2 regions of the Geobacillus sp. E263 genome follow, and region 2 is predicted to be linked to the other one. Evidence: riboswitches for the same ligand, from Rfam matches in the RefSeq annotation. Region 2 holds a riboswitch; the other holds the start of a gene.
What was found. A riboswitch is a leader RNA that binds a small molecule or an ion and turns the genes downstream of it on or off. The one in region 2 is predicted to bind S-adenosylmethionine.

Region 1: another riboswitch for S-adenosylmethionine. It lies ahead of FNL97_RS02580 (methionine ABC transporter ATP-binding protein); the one in region 2 lies ahead of mtnK (S-methyl-5-thioribose kinase).

What each region holds. Positions count from the first base shown of each region.
Region 1 covers NZ_CP041632.1:517,498-525,316, reverse strand. Annotated here, with positions in the region: gene sufU (Fe-S cluster assembly sulfur transfer protein SufU) at 1-57, opposite strand, end outside; gene FNL97_RS02605 (cysteine desulfurase) at 47-1,267, opposite strand; gene sufD (Fe-S cluster assembly protein SufD) at 1,264-2,577, opposite strand; gene sufC (Fe-S cluster assembly ATPase SufC) at 2,600-3,379, opposite strand; gene FNL97_RS02590 (MetQ/NlpA family ABC transporter substrate-binding protein) at 3,584-4,423, opposite strand; gene FNL97_RS02585 (methionine ABC transporter permease) at 4,440-5,108, opposite strand; gene FNL97_RS02580 (methionine ABC transporter ATP-binding protein) at 5,098-6,126, opposite strand; SAM riboswitch class I at 6,222-6,330, opposite strand; gene FNL97_RS02575 (O-acetylhomoserine aminocarboxypropyltransferase/cysteine synthase family protein) at 6,460-7,770, opposite strand.
Region 2 covers NZ_CP041632.1:2,531,087-2,538,905, reverse strand. Annotated here, with positions in the region: gene FNL97_RS13040 (ABC transporter permease) at 1-915, opposite strand, end outside; gene FNL97_RS13035 (sugar ABC transporter ATP-binding protein) at 860-2,407, opposite strand; gene FNL97_RS13030 (sugar ABC transporter substrate-binding protein) at 2,404-3,549, opposite strand; gene mtnA (S-methyl-5-thioribose-1-phosphate isomerase) at 3,536-4,606, opposite strand; gene mtnK (S-methyl-5-thioribose kinase) at 4,629-5,831, opposite strand; SAM riboswitch class I at 5,910-6,074, opposite strand; gene FNL97_RS13015 (carbon-nitrogen family hydrolase) at 6,182-6,985, opposite strand; gene FNL97_RS13010 (pyridoxal phosphate-dependent aminotransferase) at 7,083-7,819, shown strand, end outside.

The DNA of each region.
Region 1 (7,819 bases), 1.5 Mb from region 2:
ATAATGATCCATAATCACTTGGCGATAAAGCTGATCTAAAGGATTATTAGAAGACATGGCCAAAATACTCCTTTGTTTTCTGTAATGCGACTACGAGTTGATCGATTTCTTCTTTTGTATTATAGAGGTAAAAACTTGCACGCGCTGTAGCTGTTACGTTTAACCATTTCATTAACGGTTGGGCGCAATGGTGACCGGCGCGGACGGCGATCCCTTCCGCGTCAAGGACGGTTGCCACATCATGCGGATGAACTCCTTCTATGTTAAACGTCACTAATCCTCCGCGATGTTTTGGACCATAAATCGTGATCCCTTCTATCGCGGACAATTGTTCTAAAGCGTACTGGGCAAGTTCCTGCTCATGTGCAGCGATATTATCTAATCCGATTTCTTCAAGGAAGTCGATCGCCGCTCCTAAACCGATGGCTCCCGCAATAATTGGCGTACCGCCCTCGAATTTCCACGGAAGCTCTTTCCATGTCGATTTGTACAAGCCGACGAAATCAATCATTTCGCCGCCAAACTCTACCGGTTCCATCTTCTCTAATAATTCCCTTTTACCATATAATACGCCAATTCCTGTCGGACCGCACATTTTATGCCCAGAAAACGCCAAAAAATCACAATCTAGATCTTGAACATCGATTTTCATATGAGGAGCGCTCTGCGCGGCGTCCACTACGATGACAGCGCCATGTTTGTGGGCGATTTTCGCAATTTCTTTTACTGGGTTAATCGTTCCTAAAACGTTGGACACATGTACAATAGCGACAATTTTTGTATTGGATGTGACCGTCGCTTCTACATCTTTTAGGTCGATCGTTCCATCTGGCTGAAGCGGAATATACTTTAATGTGGCGCCCGTATATTTAGCGACTTGCTGCCATGGAATAATATTGCTATGGTGCTCCATGTACGTGATGACAATTTCATCGCCTTCTTGTAAATTAGCGCGGCCGTAGCTCGCTGCAACCATATTTAACGCCGTTGTCGTTCCTCTTGTAAAAATGATTTCTTGTGTGGACTTCGCATTAATAAACCGTCGTACCTTTTCACGTGCTCCTTCATATGCGTCCGTCGCTTTCGTACCAAGCGTATGCACGCCGCGATGGACGTTTGAATTATACTGGCGATAATAGTGATCAATCGCTTCAATGACGGGAAGAGGTTTCTGTGATGTCGCAGCGTTGTCAAGATATATAAGCGGCTTCCCGTTTACTTCTTGGTCCAAAATCGGAAACAGCTGCCGAACCTCTTTCGTATTCATGACTGCACTTTCCTTTCAATTACTTCAATAAGTTGTTTTTTCACACTTTCAATCGGAATAGCCTCTACAACAGGAGCTAAAAATCCATGAATGATAAGACGTTCTGCCTCATGTTTCGGAATACCGCGACTCATTAAATAATATAGCTGCGTAGGATCAACGCGGCCGACCGATGCAGCATGTCCCGCCATTACATCGTCTTCGTCAATTAATAAAATAGGGTTCGCATCTCCACGCGCTTTTTCGCTTAGCATTAGAACACGCGATTCTTGCTGCGCGTTCGATTTAGAAGCGCCATGTTCAATTTTTCCAATTCCGTTAAAAATCGAAGTCGCGCTATCTCTCACAACACCGTGTTTTAAAATGTAGCCTTCTGTATGTTTACCATAATGGACAACGCTTGTCGTAAAGTTTTGTACTTGCTCTCCTCGACCGACAACGACCGTTTTCGTATCGCCGAAAGAACCGTCGCCCATTAAGCGGGTAATGTTTTCAGAAACTGTATCTCCATCGTTCATTAAACCGAGCGCCCACTCAATGCGGCCATCACGGGCAGCGATACCGCGGCGGTTTACATAGGTTGTAATACCTTTTGCCAAGTTATCCACCGCAGCAAAAAACACACGAGCGTTCGTGTTGGCAAACACTTCGGCGACAATATTGACAACTGCTTTGCTAGTTCCTTTTGCGGAAATATAGTTTTCTACATAAACAACCCGGCTATTATCTTCCGCTACAACGATGACATGATTAAATAATGCGATATCATCATTTTCTTGAATATAAACAGCTTGAAGCGGAACATCCACTACAACATTTTTCGGCACATATACGAACACACCGCCGTTAAGTAGCGCAGCATGCAACGCCGTTAAACGATGCTCGTCAATTTTCACGCCATCTTTCATCAAATATTTTTGCAACAAATCCCCATGCTCACGTGCTGCTGTGAAAATATCAGTGAAAATGACGCCTTTTGCTTTCAACTCATCCGATAGAGATAAATATGCTGGTGTATGGTCGCGTTGGACATATAAGTTTTTCGTTCCCTCTCCTGCTTCAATAAGCGCCTTTACTGCTTCAGGCAATTCATCTAATGAAGCAAACGGCGCGCTTTCCACTACATGATTAGCAAATTGTGTGAAATTCCATTTGTCAATTTTTGTTTTATCCGGCTTTGGCAGCGGCAACTCTTCTGCTTTAGCAAGAGCTTGTAAGCGAAGCTGTAAAAGCCAGTCCGGTTCGCCGCGTCCGCTGGAAAATGAGCGCACATATTGTTGGTCGAATGGTATTTTTGTTCCTGTCGTCATAATATAATACTCCTCCTAACGCTTACGCTTCTTGCTCAACCGTTTCATCTTCAATGCCAAGTTCTTTTTTAATCCAATCGTATCCTTCCGCTTCAAGACGTTGTGCCAACTCCGGACCACCGGATTTTACGATACGCCCTTGCATCATGACATGCACATAATCCGGTGTGATGTAGTTTAGTAAACGCTGATAGTGCGTAATGATCAAACAGCCGAATTCGCTGCTGCGCATTTCATTAATTCCTTTTGAAACAATTTTTAATGCATCAATATCAAGACCGGAGTCGATCTCGTCCAAAATCGCGATTTTCGGTTCAAGCATCATTAATTGAAGAATTTCGTTGCGTTTTTTCTCTCCGCCGGAGAATCCTTCATTTAGATAGCGATGCGCCATATCTGGGTTCATTTCTAGAAACGCCATTTTTTCATCCAGCTTGCGGATAAATTTCATTAGCGAGATTTCATTGCCTTCGCCAAGCCGGGCATTGATAGCGGCGCGAAGGAAATCGGCGTTCGTTACCCCGCTGATTTCGCTTGGATACTGCATCGCCAAAAACAAACCGGCGCGTGCACGTTCATCCACTTCCATCTCCAACACGTTTTGCCCGTCTAATGTAATGCTTCCTTTTGTTACTTCATATTTTGGATGTCCCATAATCGCCGACGATAACGTTGATTTTCCCGTTCCGTTCGGACCCATAATCGCGTGAATTTCTCCGCCTTTTACTTCTAAATTCACACCTTTTAAAATTTCTTTTCCTTCAACGGATACGTGAAGATCTTTAATTGTTAACACTGCCATGAAGAATACCTCCAATTTTCACTAAAAATTGTGTATATCATTGACTTGCTTGTCTTTCCATTCTCATTTTATTCTCATTACAATCTTATAACAAATGAAAAGTATTAGCAACCTTTTGAAGAGAATATCACTATGTTCATAGTGAAAAATATTTTGATCAAGATTGTTTTATAAAAATAACGGAAGCGGACCGCTTCCGTTATTTTATTGCGCTGCTGGAATGACAGCACCTTTATATTTTTCTTTAATAAAGTCTTGAATTTCTTTCGACTGTAACACTTCGACAAGCGTTTTAATTTCTTTGCGGTTTTCATCGCCTTTGCGTACAGCGATAATATTGACATATGGGTTATCTTTCGGCGACTCAACAGCAATTGGATCTTTCGCAGGATCTAATCCCGCGTCAAGCGCATAGTTGGCGTTGATGAGCACAGCATCGCCTTCGCCGTTTTTATAAATTTGCGGCAGCAATCCTGCTTCCACATCTGCTTCAAATTTTAAATGTTTTGGATTTTCCACAATGTCTTTGACCGTAGCTTTTGTTTTATCGATACCTTCTTTTAATTTAATTAACCCTTTTTCTTGCAGCATCGATAAAATGCGACCATGGTCTGCAACCGAGTTGCTCATGATGATCGTCGCACCGTCTGGCAATTCTTCGAGGCTTTTATATTTTTTCGAGTAAAGACCGATTGGCTCAATATGAATGCCGCCAGCGTTGACAAAGTCATATCCATGTTCTTTTTTCTGTGCTTCTAAATATGGAATATGTTGGAAATAATTGGCATCAATTTCTTTATCTGCTAACGCTTTGTTTGGTAAAACATAATCTTGGAATTTAACAATTTTTAAGTCAATGCCTTTTTCTTTTAAAATCGGTTGTGCTTTTTCTAAAATTTCTGCATGCGGGACATTGGAAGCTCCAACCACTAATTTTGTTAATTTCCCTTCTTTTTTGCCACCATCAGCGTTGTTATTGCCTCCGCATGCTGCCAAAGCCAACACAAGAACGATGGCAAATAATGCACTAATCCATTTTTTCATATTGATCTTCCCCCTTTTATCGTTTATCTATTTTGGAAGTGACAAAGTCACCGATAAACTGAATCACAAACACAATTACTAATACAAGCACGGTTGCGACAAATGTCACATCGTTATGATTGCGCTGAAATCCTTCAAGATACGCTAAGTTGCCAAGGCCGCCGGCGCCAACGACCCCTGCCATCGCTGTATATCCAACTAAAGCAATTGCAGTGACGGTAATTCCAGATACAAGAGCAGGCAATGACTCTGGAAGAAGCACTTTCCAAATAATCGTGGCCGTTGTCGCTCCCATCGCTTTGGCCGCTTCGATGACACCTTTATCAATTTCGCGAAGCGCAATTTCCACCATTCTCGCGTAAAATGGCGCCGCTCCAATAATGAGTGCTGGCAATGCCGCATTTGCGCCAAGAATCGTTCCGACAACGAATTTCGTAAACGGGATTAACAAAATAATTAATATGATAAATGGGATGGAACGAAAAATGTTAACGATAGCGGCGATGATCATATTCGCCAAGCTGTTTTCCCATAAGTTTCCCTTTGACGTTAAAAATAAAAGCAGTCCAAGAATCGTTCCTAATATAAATGTTGCAACGACAGAAATTCCTGTCATATAAAGCGTTTCAACGGTCGCTGCCCAAATCATATCCCACTCTACATTTGGTAAGAGGTTAGCGAGCATCCGTAATCACCTCCACCGCTACTTGCTGCTTTCGAATATAATCGATCGCGCGGGCAACTTCCTCTTTCTCTCCATCCATATGAACAAACAGCACACCGTAAGCGCCTTGATGAGTTTGCGAAATTTTTCCTTGAAGAATATTCGCATCAACTTGAAATTGGCGAACAACGTTAGCAATCAGCGGCTGTTCCGTAACCTCTCCAACAAACGTCAATTGAAAAACCGTTCCTTTTGGATATTTATCGAGTAAATGCGCAATCGTTTCTTTCGTTTCCTCCGGTTCGATGACCTGCTGTACAAATCGTTTCGTAATCTCCTGCTTTGGCTGCCGGAACACTTGCAGCACTTCTCCTTGTTCGACAATTTTTCCGTTTTCCATCACTGCAACGCGGTTGCAAATTTTACGAATCACGTGCATTTCATGGGTAATTAATACAATTGTCAATCCTAAACGCTTATTAATATCCACCAAAAGTTCCAAAATGGAGTCGGTTGTCTGCGGGTCTAGCGCGGATGTCGCCTCATCGCACAATAACACTTTTGGATTGTTCGCCAAAGCGCGCGCGATGCCGACGCGCTGCTTTTGCCCGCCGCTAAGCTGTGACGGATAGGCGTTTTCTCTTCCTTGCAAACCTACAAGCTGAATCAACTCGTCTACTCGTTTTTTCCGCTGTTCTTTCGGTACACCGGCAATTTCTAATGGAAACGCAATGTTTTCGCGAACCGTTCTTGACCATAATAAATTAAAATGCTGAAAAATCATTCCGATTTCCTGACGGGCCTTTCGCAATTCCTTTCCTTTAATATTAGCAATATCCCGTCCAGCGACAATGACTTTCCCTTTGGTCGGTTTTTCCAATCCGTTAAGGAGACGGATTAATGAACTTTTTCCCGCCCCGCTATATCCGATGATTCCGAAAATTTCGCCTTCTTTAATTTGCAAAGAGACATTATCCACTGCTGTTACAGATCCATTGGCCGCTTCATATATTTTTGTCACGTTTTCTAATGTAATCATGCACATTTCCACCTTCCCTCATGTAAAAGACGGCTCGCCGCAAAAAGAAAGCCTTTCTGCTCAAGAGAACAGAAAGGCAATGATTACCGTTCTGTCTCTTATCTCTCAAAGCAGACGCTTTGTGTGAATTGGCACCATTTCAGCGAGTACGCTGACGGTTGCCGGGCTTCATTGGGCACATCCCTCCACCTCTCTTGATAAGAGCACAAAAAACACTTTATTCAATTAAAATCTCTCAATAATTACGAATGTGATTTTATCACTATATGTCGAATAGTGTCAATAGAAATGTTATATCATTATGGAAAATGGCATGATTATCATTTCTTGTGATTATGAGACGGAAACATCAGATGTAATTCCGGTAGCAGCCGCAATTGCCTGTTCTAAATCTTCGATTAAGTCATCGATATTTTCGATGCCGACAGATAGACGAACTAAATCTTCTGTCACTCCAGATGATTTTAGTTCTTCTTCGTTTAGCTGTTGATGTGTGGTGCTTGCAGGATGGATAATTAAACTTTTCGCGTCGCCAACGTTGGCAACATGCGACCATAATTTTACACTGTTGATCAATTTCGCTCCTGCCTCTCTGCCGCCTTTTACGCCAAATACAACGATGGAACCCGCTCCTTTTGGCAAATATTTTTTCGCTAGTTCTTTTGCTGGATGACTGCCATGTTCTGGATAAAGCACCCACTCTATTGCTGGATGACGATCTAAATACTCGACGATTTTTCTTGTATTCGCAATATGTTCTTTCATACGTACATGCAATGTTTCAAGACCAAGCTGAATTTGAAAGGCATTAAATGGGCTAATCGCTGGACCTAAATCGCGAAGCAGCTGCACGCGAGCTTTGACAATGTATGCAGCAGGTCCAAACGCCTCAGCATACACAAGGTTGTGATAGCTTGGATCAGGAGTAATAAATCCTGGAAACTTCGGCGAATTCCAGTCAAAATTACCACCATCAACAATGATGCCGCCTAAGGTCGTCCCATTCCCAACAAGCCATTTTGTGGCGGAATGGATCACGATATTCGCCCCATGTTCAATTGGTCTGCACAAATAAGGAGTGGCGAATGTGTTGTCGATAATGAGCGGAATTCCCGCTTCACGAGCGATTTGCGCCACCGCCTCAATATCTAATATGTGCAAACTAGGGTTGCCAATCGTTTCGGCGAAAATTGCTTTCGTTTTTGGTGTAATCGCTGCTCGGAAATTTTCCGGATTAGACGGATCGACAAAGTGGGTTTTAATTCCGTATTTCGGCAATGTATTGACGAACAAATTATATGTACCGCCATATAACGTAGATGCCGATACAATTTCATCCCCAGCTCCGGCGATATTCAAAATGGCCAGTGTAATGGCGGCCATTCCGCTAGCGAGAGCAAGACTGCCCACTCCACCTTCCAGCTGTGCCACCCTTTCTTCCAATACGGTAACCGTCGGATTGTGGATGCGTGTATAAATATATCCTTCTTCTTTTAGACCAAAAAGGTTCGCGGCATGATCCGTATTGGCAAATAAATAGGCGTTCGATTGATAAATAGGAACCGCACGCGCTCCAGTGGCAGGATCAGGCTTTAATCCGCCATGAATGGCTACTGTTTCGAAACGGTATTGTTTTTCACTCATTGAAACTCTCTCCCCCTTTACCTTTTATAATAAAACCCCTCTTCTTCTA
Region 2 (7,819 bases):
TCCATTGAGCAGAACCCCCATTAAAATCGAGCCAAACAGCGTGCCGATGACGTTCGGTTTTCCCGCGCCAAACACGGAAAAGCCGATATAAGCGGCAGCTACTCCATCCATTAAAAAGGAGGCTCCTGCTGATACTTGTCCTGTTCCGATGCGGGAAGCGAGGACAATCCCGCCGAGCGCGGCAAAAAATCCGCTGATCACGTAAGCGTAAGTGCGGTAGCGATTGACAGGGATTCCCGAAAGTCGTGCTGCTTCCCGATTTTCTCCCGTCATATAAAACAATCTTCCTGGTTTGGTATATGTTAAAAATAGATGAGCAACAATGACGACCACTAGCATTAATAAAACAGAAAACGGAATGCCGAATACTTCCCCTTGACCGATAAATAAAAAGGAAGGAATGAATTTGCCCGGCGCCGTTCCTCCGTCTGGAAGCGGCATGTCGTTGTAAATGGAAAATCCTTTCGTGTACGTCAGCTGCACGCCGTTAATCGCATACATCGTCGCCAATGTAGCCAGTAAATCCGGCAATTTTAATTTCACAATTAATAACGAGTTTAATAAGCCGACGGCGACTCCCAGTAAAAGCGGAACAAGCAACGTCACTAGAATTTCCTGGCGGTATAATACGAGTGCCGCGGCGCTTGCGATCGTCGCTAGGCTGACGGTCGAACCAACAGATAAATCAAATCCATCCACAATCAGAGAAAAGGTGATGCCAATAGCGACGAGTGTGACGATGGAAATAGACCGTAAAATATCGCTGAAATTTTCATACGTAAAAAACCGATCAAGAGTAATGCCAAAATAAGCAATGACGACGAGAATGGCAAGCAGTGTGCCATGCTTATATAAAAATTCAAGAAGAGATGGCGCTTGCTTTTTCTTGGCGATCGAAACGGCCGGCTGTGCCATCCAAATCACCTCCGCTGCAGTAATAAATCAATTGTTCATAGGTGATATCACGCGCGGAAACACGTTTAACAAGCTGTCCGCCTACCATGATATAAATCGTATCAGCGATATCGAGCAGTTCTTGAAATTCACTCGTTAAATATAAAATCGCTTTTCCTTCATCGGCGAGGGAGCGGATGATCGAAAATACCTCTTGTTTCGCGTTGACATCAATACCTTTTGTCGGTTCATCAAAAATGAATACATCAGCGTTTGTCTTTAACCATTTGCCAATGACGACTTTTTGTTGATTGCCGCCGCTTAGCTGTTTGACAACCGCTTGCGGAAAAGGCGGATGAATTCGTAATACATCCACTAAATGTTGAGCAACTTGTGTTTCTTTCTTTTGCAACACCCATTGCCACTTTGTTAATGATGATAATAGCCGAACCGTAAGATTCGTACGGACTGTTTCATCTAAGAAAAGCCCTTGTTTTCTCCGCTCTTCCGGAATAAGGCAGATTCCAGCCGCAATCGCTTCTTTTGGCGAGGAGAACGTATAACGCTTTCCATTGATCCACCATTCTCCCGTCGCTTTTGTATGGGCGATTAGACTTTCGGCGAGTTCGGTTTTCCCGGCTCCAGCAAGTCCGGCAATGCCGACGATTTCCCCTTTATGAATTTCCAAATCGACGGTTGTGCCTGTTTTCGCGATGCGCAGCTGTTCCACTTTGAAAAGAATGTCATCACTGTATGTGCGTGCTTCTTTTTGCACGGTTGTATAAACGCGTCCAACCATATGTTGAATCATTTCTTCTAGTGAAAGGGTGGAAACATCGCCATGGTGGACGACGTTTCCGTCACGCAAGATGGTGACGCGGTCGCAAATCTCTTTTACCTCTTTCAATTTGTGAGAAATATAAATGAATGAAACTCCCTGTGCTTTTAAATCGTTGATAATTGTAAACAGCCGCTTCGTCTCTGTTTCACTGAGCGCGGCGGTCGGCTCATCTAAAATAATGTATCGGGCCGATGAGGAGAGCACTTTTGCTAAAACGATGAGCTGTTTTTCATGCAAGGTGCATTCGCGAATAAGCTTGTTCGGCGAAATCGACAGACCAACTTGGCGCAAAAGCTTTGCGGCCCGATGTTTTTGCTGTTTCCATGAAAGAAGAGGCTTTTGTTTTGTATCAACGATGTCGCTAGCAGCAATATTTTCATAGACGGTCAGCGATGGAAACAGGGCGGTATCGACCTCTTGAACAACTAATCCAATGCCTGCTTTTTTCGCATCAGCAGGAGAAGAAAATCGGCGCTCTTCTCCATCTATTGTTATCGTGCCTTTGTCTGGAAAAAGGGCGCCGGCGAGAATTTTCATCAATGTGCTTTTCCCAGCTCCGTTCATCCCTAAAAGGGCGTGAACTTCTCCTTTTTGTACATGGAGATTCACGCCGTTTAATACGTTTACCGTGCCAAACGATTTATAAATATTGTTCATATAAAGACCGTTCATTTGTTTTTCACCTGTGCTTCCAATGTTTTCATCCAAGGGGAAATGGCAACATTTGATTGCCCCCAGCCGGAAATGTATTCATGAAGCTCATTCATCGAAACTTGTTGGTTAGGCAAATCGGATCGTTTGACTAAATGCGGTTCTAGTGAATAAATGTTTGGCGTTTTCTCGCCAGCAATTTTTTGATACGCAAAGCGAACTTGAACGCGACCGACTTCGGCTGGATCCGTTGCTGTTGTAGCGACCCAAGGGCTGTTTGGCTTTTGCATCATTTGCAAATCTTCATCGCTTAAATCGATGCCATATACTTTAATTTCATTGCGTCCTGCTTGCTCGATCGCACGCGTTGCGCCTTTGGCAAATTCATCCCAAGTCGCAAACACTGCGTCAATATCGCCTTTATTCGGATATTTTTTCAAAATCGCTTCCATTTGCGTTTGTGTGTCTAAAGCGGTATTGGCGCTGGCCGTACCAAATTTCGCCACTTCTTTGATGTTCGGATAGCGTTTTTTAAACGCATCGTAAATCACATGACGACGTTCCATCGGTGTAAATCCGCCAACCCAAATGGTGACGATGTTTCCTTCGCCGTTTAAGTCTTCGGCCAATGTTTTTAACGTTTTCCATGCAAGGCTGTAGTCATCTTGGTCAATCACTGTTACGCCTGGGATGTTTAAATCGTTATCGAATGCGACAACAGGAATGCCTTTTTCGACTGCTTTTTTCACCGGACCTTCCAACGCATCAGCGCGTCCGTGATCTAATAGAATCGCATCGACGTTTTGCGTAATGGCTGTTTCGACATAGGAAGCCATTTTCGTTAAGTCGTTATCCGCATTGTAAATTTGCACTTCGCCGCCAAATTTTTGCACTTGTTCTTTTACGCCAGCGATATACTGAGAAGAAAACGTGCCGATCGACATTTGCATAATGGCGGCAATTTTTATTGGTTTTTTTAATTCTTCAGGGATATCTGCTTGTTCGGTTGTTGCAGCTGTTGTTTCGCTTGCTTCTTCGGCCGTGCTGTTTTCTTGTTTGGCCGGTTTCGAACTGACGGCGTCTTGTTCATTCATGCAGCCGCTAAGGATGACGATAATGGAAAAAAGAAATGCGACTAAATAGTTAAGTCTAAATTGCTTCATGGTGAGCCTCCTTTGCAAACAGTGCTGGCAGTTCAGTTTCATAATTGCCGCGGACGATCCCTTTTTCGGTAATAATGGCCGTGATAAGGTCGTGCGGTGTTACATCGAACGCTGGATTATAAACGTTTACTCCTTCTGGAGCGATTCGCGTTCCGGCGATATGCGTCACTTCCTCTGGATTGCGTTCTTCAATCGGAATTTCTTCCCCTGTTTTGGTTGCTAAATCAATGGTCGATAATGGCGCGGCGACATAAAATGGAATGCCAAACGCTTTAGCGAGCAGCGCCAGTCCAAAGGTGCCGATTTTGTTGGCAGTGTCACCGTTGGCGGCAATTCGGTCGGCGCCGACAATGACAGCGGTAATGTTTTTCGCCTTGATCGTCTGCGCCGCCATATTGTCGGTAATAAGAGTGACGTCTACACCCGCTTGCATCAATTCCCACGTCGTCAATCTTGCCCCTTGCAGGACCGGACGTGTTTCCGACGCGTAAACATGAAGATTCATCCCTTTTTCTTTCGCCAAATAAAACGGAGCAAGCGCCGTGCCATAGCGGGCGGTTGCGATCGAACCAGCATTGCAAATGGTTAAAACGCGGTCGCCGTTTTGAAATAAGGAAAGCGCATGCTCTCCGATGCGGCGGCATACATCTTCATCTTCAATTTGAATGCGAATCGCTTCATGGATGAGCGTCGTTTTTGCTTCGTTAACAGAGGAAACGTGGGCGATGCTGGAAACAAGCCGGTCTAATGCCCAAAACAAGTTCACTGCGGTTGGACGAGAGCTTGCTAAGTAGTCGCGGTCCTTTCGCACGTGCTCTTTAAATTTTTCCAGTGATTCTGTTTCATATTGCTGTGCAGAAAGAGCGAGGCCGTAAGCAGCCGTAATGCCGATCGCCGGTGCGCCGCGTACTTTTAACGTGGCGATTGCGTCCCGTACATCTTCAATATCTTTTAATTCCAAATATTCCGTCACTAATGGTAGCTTTTGTTGATTCAAAATTGTAATATGAGTGTCGTTCCATTCCACAGAGCGCGGGATTGTGAATGGTTCTGCCATTATGGTCCTTCCTTTCATTGTGTTAATTCGTTGCTGCAAGCACTGTTTGTGCGAAAAGGGAACGGATTTCTTTAGTGCTAGATAATGTTTCACGTTGCAAAATGAGGCTTCTACCAAGACGAAGGGCATAACGTTTTGCTTGTAAGCGTTCCTCTTTATCCTCAATGCCATCAAGGTCAGCAACATGTGCTAGCCCAATCGTGCGGCGGATGACTTCACATCCGGCAAAGCCGATCGCGTCAATAAACGTGTGATGCAGCACGTCTTCTAATAATCCTTCTGTTTTTGCATATGGTTCTACATTGTGAGTGCGCCAAAGATCAGAAAAGACTGTCGAGAATACATCCCAAGTTTTGTCGATATGAGCAAATAACGGTTCTTGTTGTTGTTCTGGGCGGGACAACGCATTTAACAGCAAGTTTGCGAAAAATTGGCCGATGTCAAAACCGAACGGGCCATAAAACGCAAACTCTGGATCAATGATTTTCGTTTCTTCGTCGCTGGCGAAAATGCTTCCAGTATGCAAATCACCGTGGATGAGCGCATCTCCTCCGGTTAAAAACTTGCGCTTTAATTTGGCGACTTCTAAGCGGAGCTTGTCATCGTTCCAAAGCGCTTCTACATCATCGCGAAGCTCGTCTTCAAAGTTGTTCGTTTCATGATTAAAGAACGGATCGGTAAATACAAGGTCTTCGGTGATTTTGCATAATTCCGGATTAACAAAACTTTGCGCCAGTTGTTTTTTTTCTTGTTGATTCATGCCAAAGTCGGAAGTGTAAAACGATGTCTTTGCGATAAATTCGCCAATATGCTGCGATAAAAGCGGATATGTTTTTCCTTCAATCAACCCTTTGCGGGCGATTTGCAAGTGAGATAAATCTTCCATAACGGTAATTGCCAAAGATTCATCGGAATAGTATACTTTTGGCACGTATTGCGGAACATAGCTTGCGAATGTGCGCAGCGCATTGCTTTCAATAACAGCGCGTTTTAATGTGAGCGGCCAGCTTTCACCGACTACTTTTGCGTACGGGAGCGCTTGCTTTACGATGATTCCTTTCTTCGTTTGCTGATCGACGATGCGGAAAACAAGATTTAAGTTGCCGTCGCCGATTTCGCGGCAGGCAAGCGGTGTTCCTTCCGGAAAGAGCCCAAGCCGGACTGCCAAAGAAATGGCGCCTTGTTCCGTTAATGGTTCATAAACCGATGGATGAGAAACTGACATAATGCAAATCCTCCTTCATGTAAATTAAAAAGCCTCTTTCTGCATAGAAAGAGGCTTGAAGATTCCGTATCTTCGCACCTCTTATCTTTCAGAAAGACCTAGTCTTTCTGTTGGACTTAGCACCGTGCCCTGCGGAAGTAGCGAACTTCCGGCGCCAAAAAAGTGCGCCCTATCTCACGATAGTATTACGGTCGGTTGCTGGGCTTCATTGGGCCAATTCCCTCAGCCAACTCTTGATAAGAGTATGTCAGCATATTCACTTTTTTTTAATTTTCGTTATGTTGGCAATTTTGATGTTTTGTGCTTGATTCGAATCATACATGGTCATGAACCGATTTGTCAACACTTTTTTAAAAATTTTTTTCGGCAGCGATGTAATCGTCAGCGCGGCGATCCGCAAAAATCGGGATTTGTTTTCGCACTTCACTTACTTTTTTTAGATCGATTTGTGCCATTAACGTGCAAGGTTCTTCATTTGCTTCTGCAACGATTTCTCCCCATGGGTCAATTATCAGAGAATGGCCGGCAAAGACATTGTTTGGGTCGCTGCCAGCGCGGTTGCATGCGATGACGTAGCATTGATTTTCAATCGCGCGCGCCGCAAGCAGTGTACGCCAATGCGAAAGGCGAGGAAGCGGCCACTCGGCGACGACAAATAACACTTCCGCCCCTTGGACCATATGGATGCGAATCCATTCTGGGAAGCGGATGTCATAACAAATGACGCCTGCACATCGAGTGTTTTCTAATGTGAACAATCCCATTTCTTCCCCTGGCTGTAAGTAAAGATGTTCATCCATCAGCTGGAACAAATGGAGTTTGCTATATTCGCCAACGATGATGCCGTTTCGGTCGGCGATGTACATCGTATTGGTGACGCCGCGATCTGTTTTTCTGGCAATTGATCCAGCGACAATATTGACATGATGCGACTTGGCAAGTTTTTGAATGAACGCTTTTGTACGCATACCGCCCTCATCGGCAATCTCATCGAGTCTGGTTAAGTCATAGCCAGTCGTCCATAGTTCAGGAAGGACGATAATATCTGGGTGATTTTTTGAAATTTTTTCTATCTCTCTTTCAACGCGCCGTTCGTTTTCATTAGGATTGCCAAAAGCGATATCTAGCTGAAGACATGCGATTTTTATCGTCATGAACATTCACCTCGAAAAAATTTTACTTTACATTTTGATTTTTACGATATATGATTTTGCACTAGAATTTCAAGAAATTTTTGAGAAGGTGTTCATGATGAAACAGTTTCCTCCATCCGAGTTATTGCAGAGCCTTCCAAAACAGTTTTTTGCTTCGCTTGTCGATAAAGTCGCAAAAAAAATGGCGGAGGGGCATGACATCATCAATTTAGGGCAAGGAAACCCCGACCAGCCGACGCCGCCGCATATCGTTGAGGCGATGCAAAAAGCGGTGGCGAACCCGAAATATCACAAATATTCGCCATTTCAAGGATATTCCTTTTTGAAACGCGCCGTTGCTGCGTTTTATGAACGCGAATACGGCGTTGCCATTGATCCGGAAAAAGAAGTGGCGATTTTGTTTGGCGGAAAGGCAGGGCTTGTAGAGATTCCGCAATGTTTAGCCAATCCAGGCGATATTGTGCTCGTGCCTGACCCGGGATATCCGGATTATTGGTCGGGGATTGCGCTGGCCCGTGCGAAAATGGTGATGATGCCATTGCGTGCGGAAAATCAGTTTTTGCCTGATTATGCTGAAATTCCTGAACATATCGCAGAAAAAGCAAAAATCATGTTTTTAAACTATCCGAATAACCCGACTGGGGCGATCGCTTCTAAGGAGTTCTTTGAAGAAACAGTGTCGTTTGCTGCAAAACACGGAATTTGCGTCGTTCATGATTTTGCTTACGGTGCGATTGGCTTTGACGGAAAAAAACCGGTCAGCTTTCTCCAAGCAGAGGGGGCAAAAGAAATTGGCGTTGAAATTTATACATTCTCCAAAACATATAATATGGC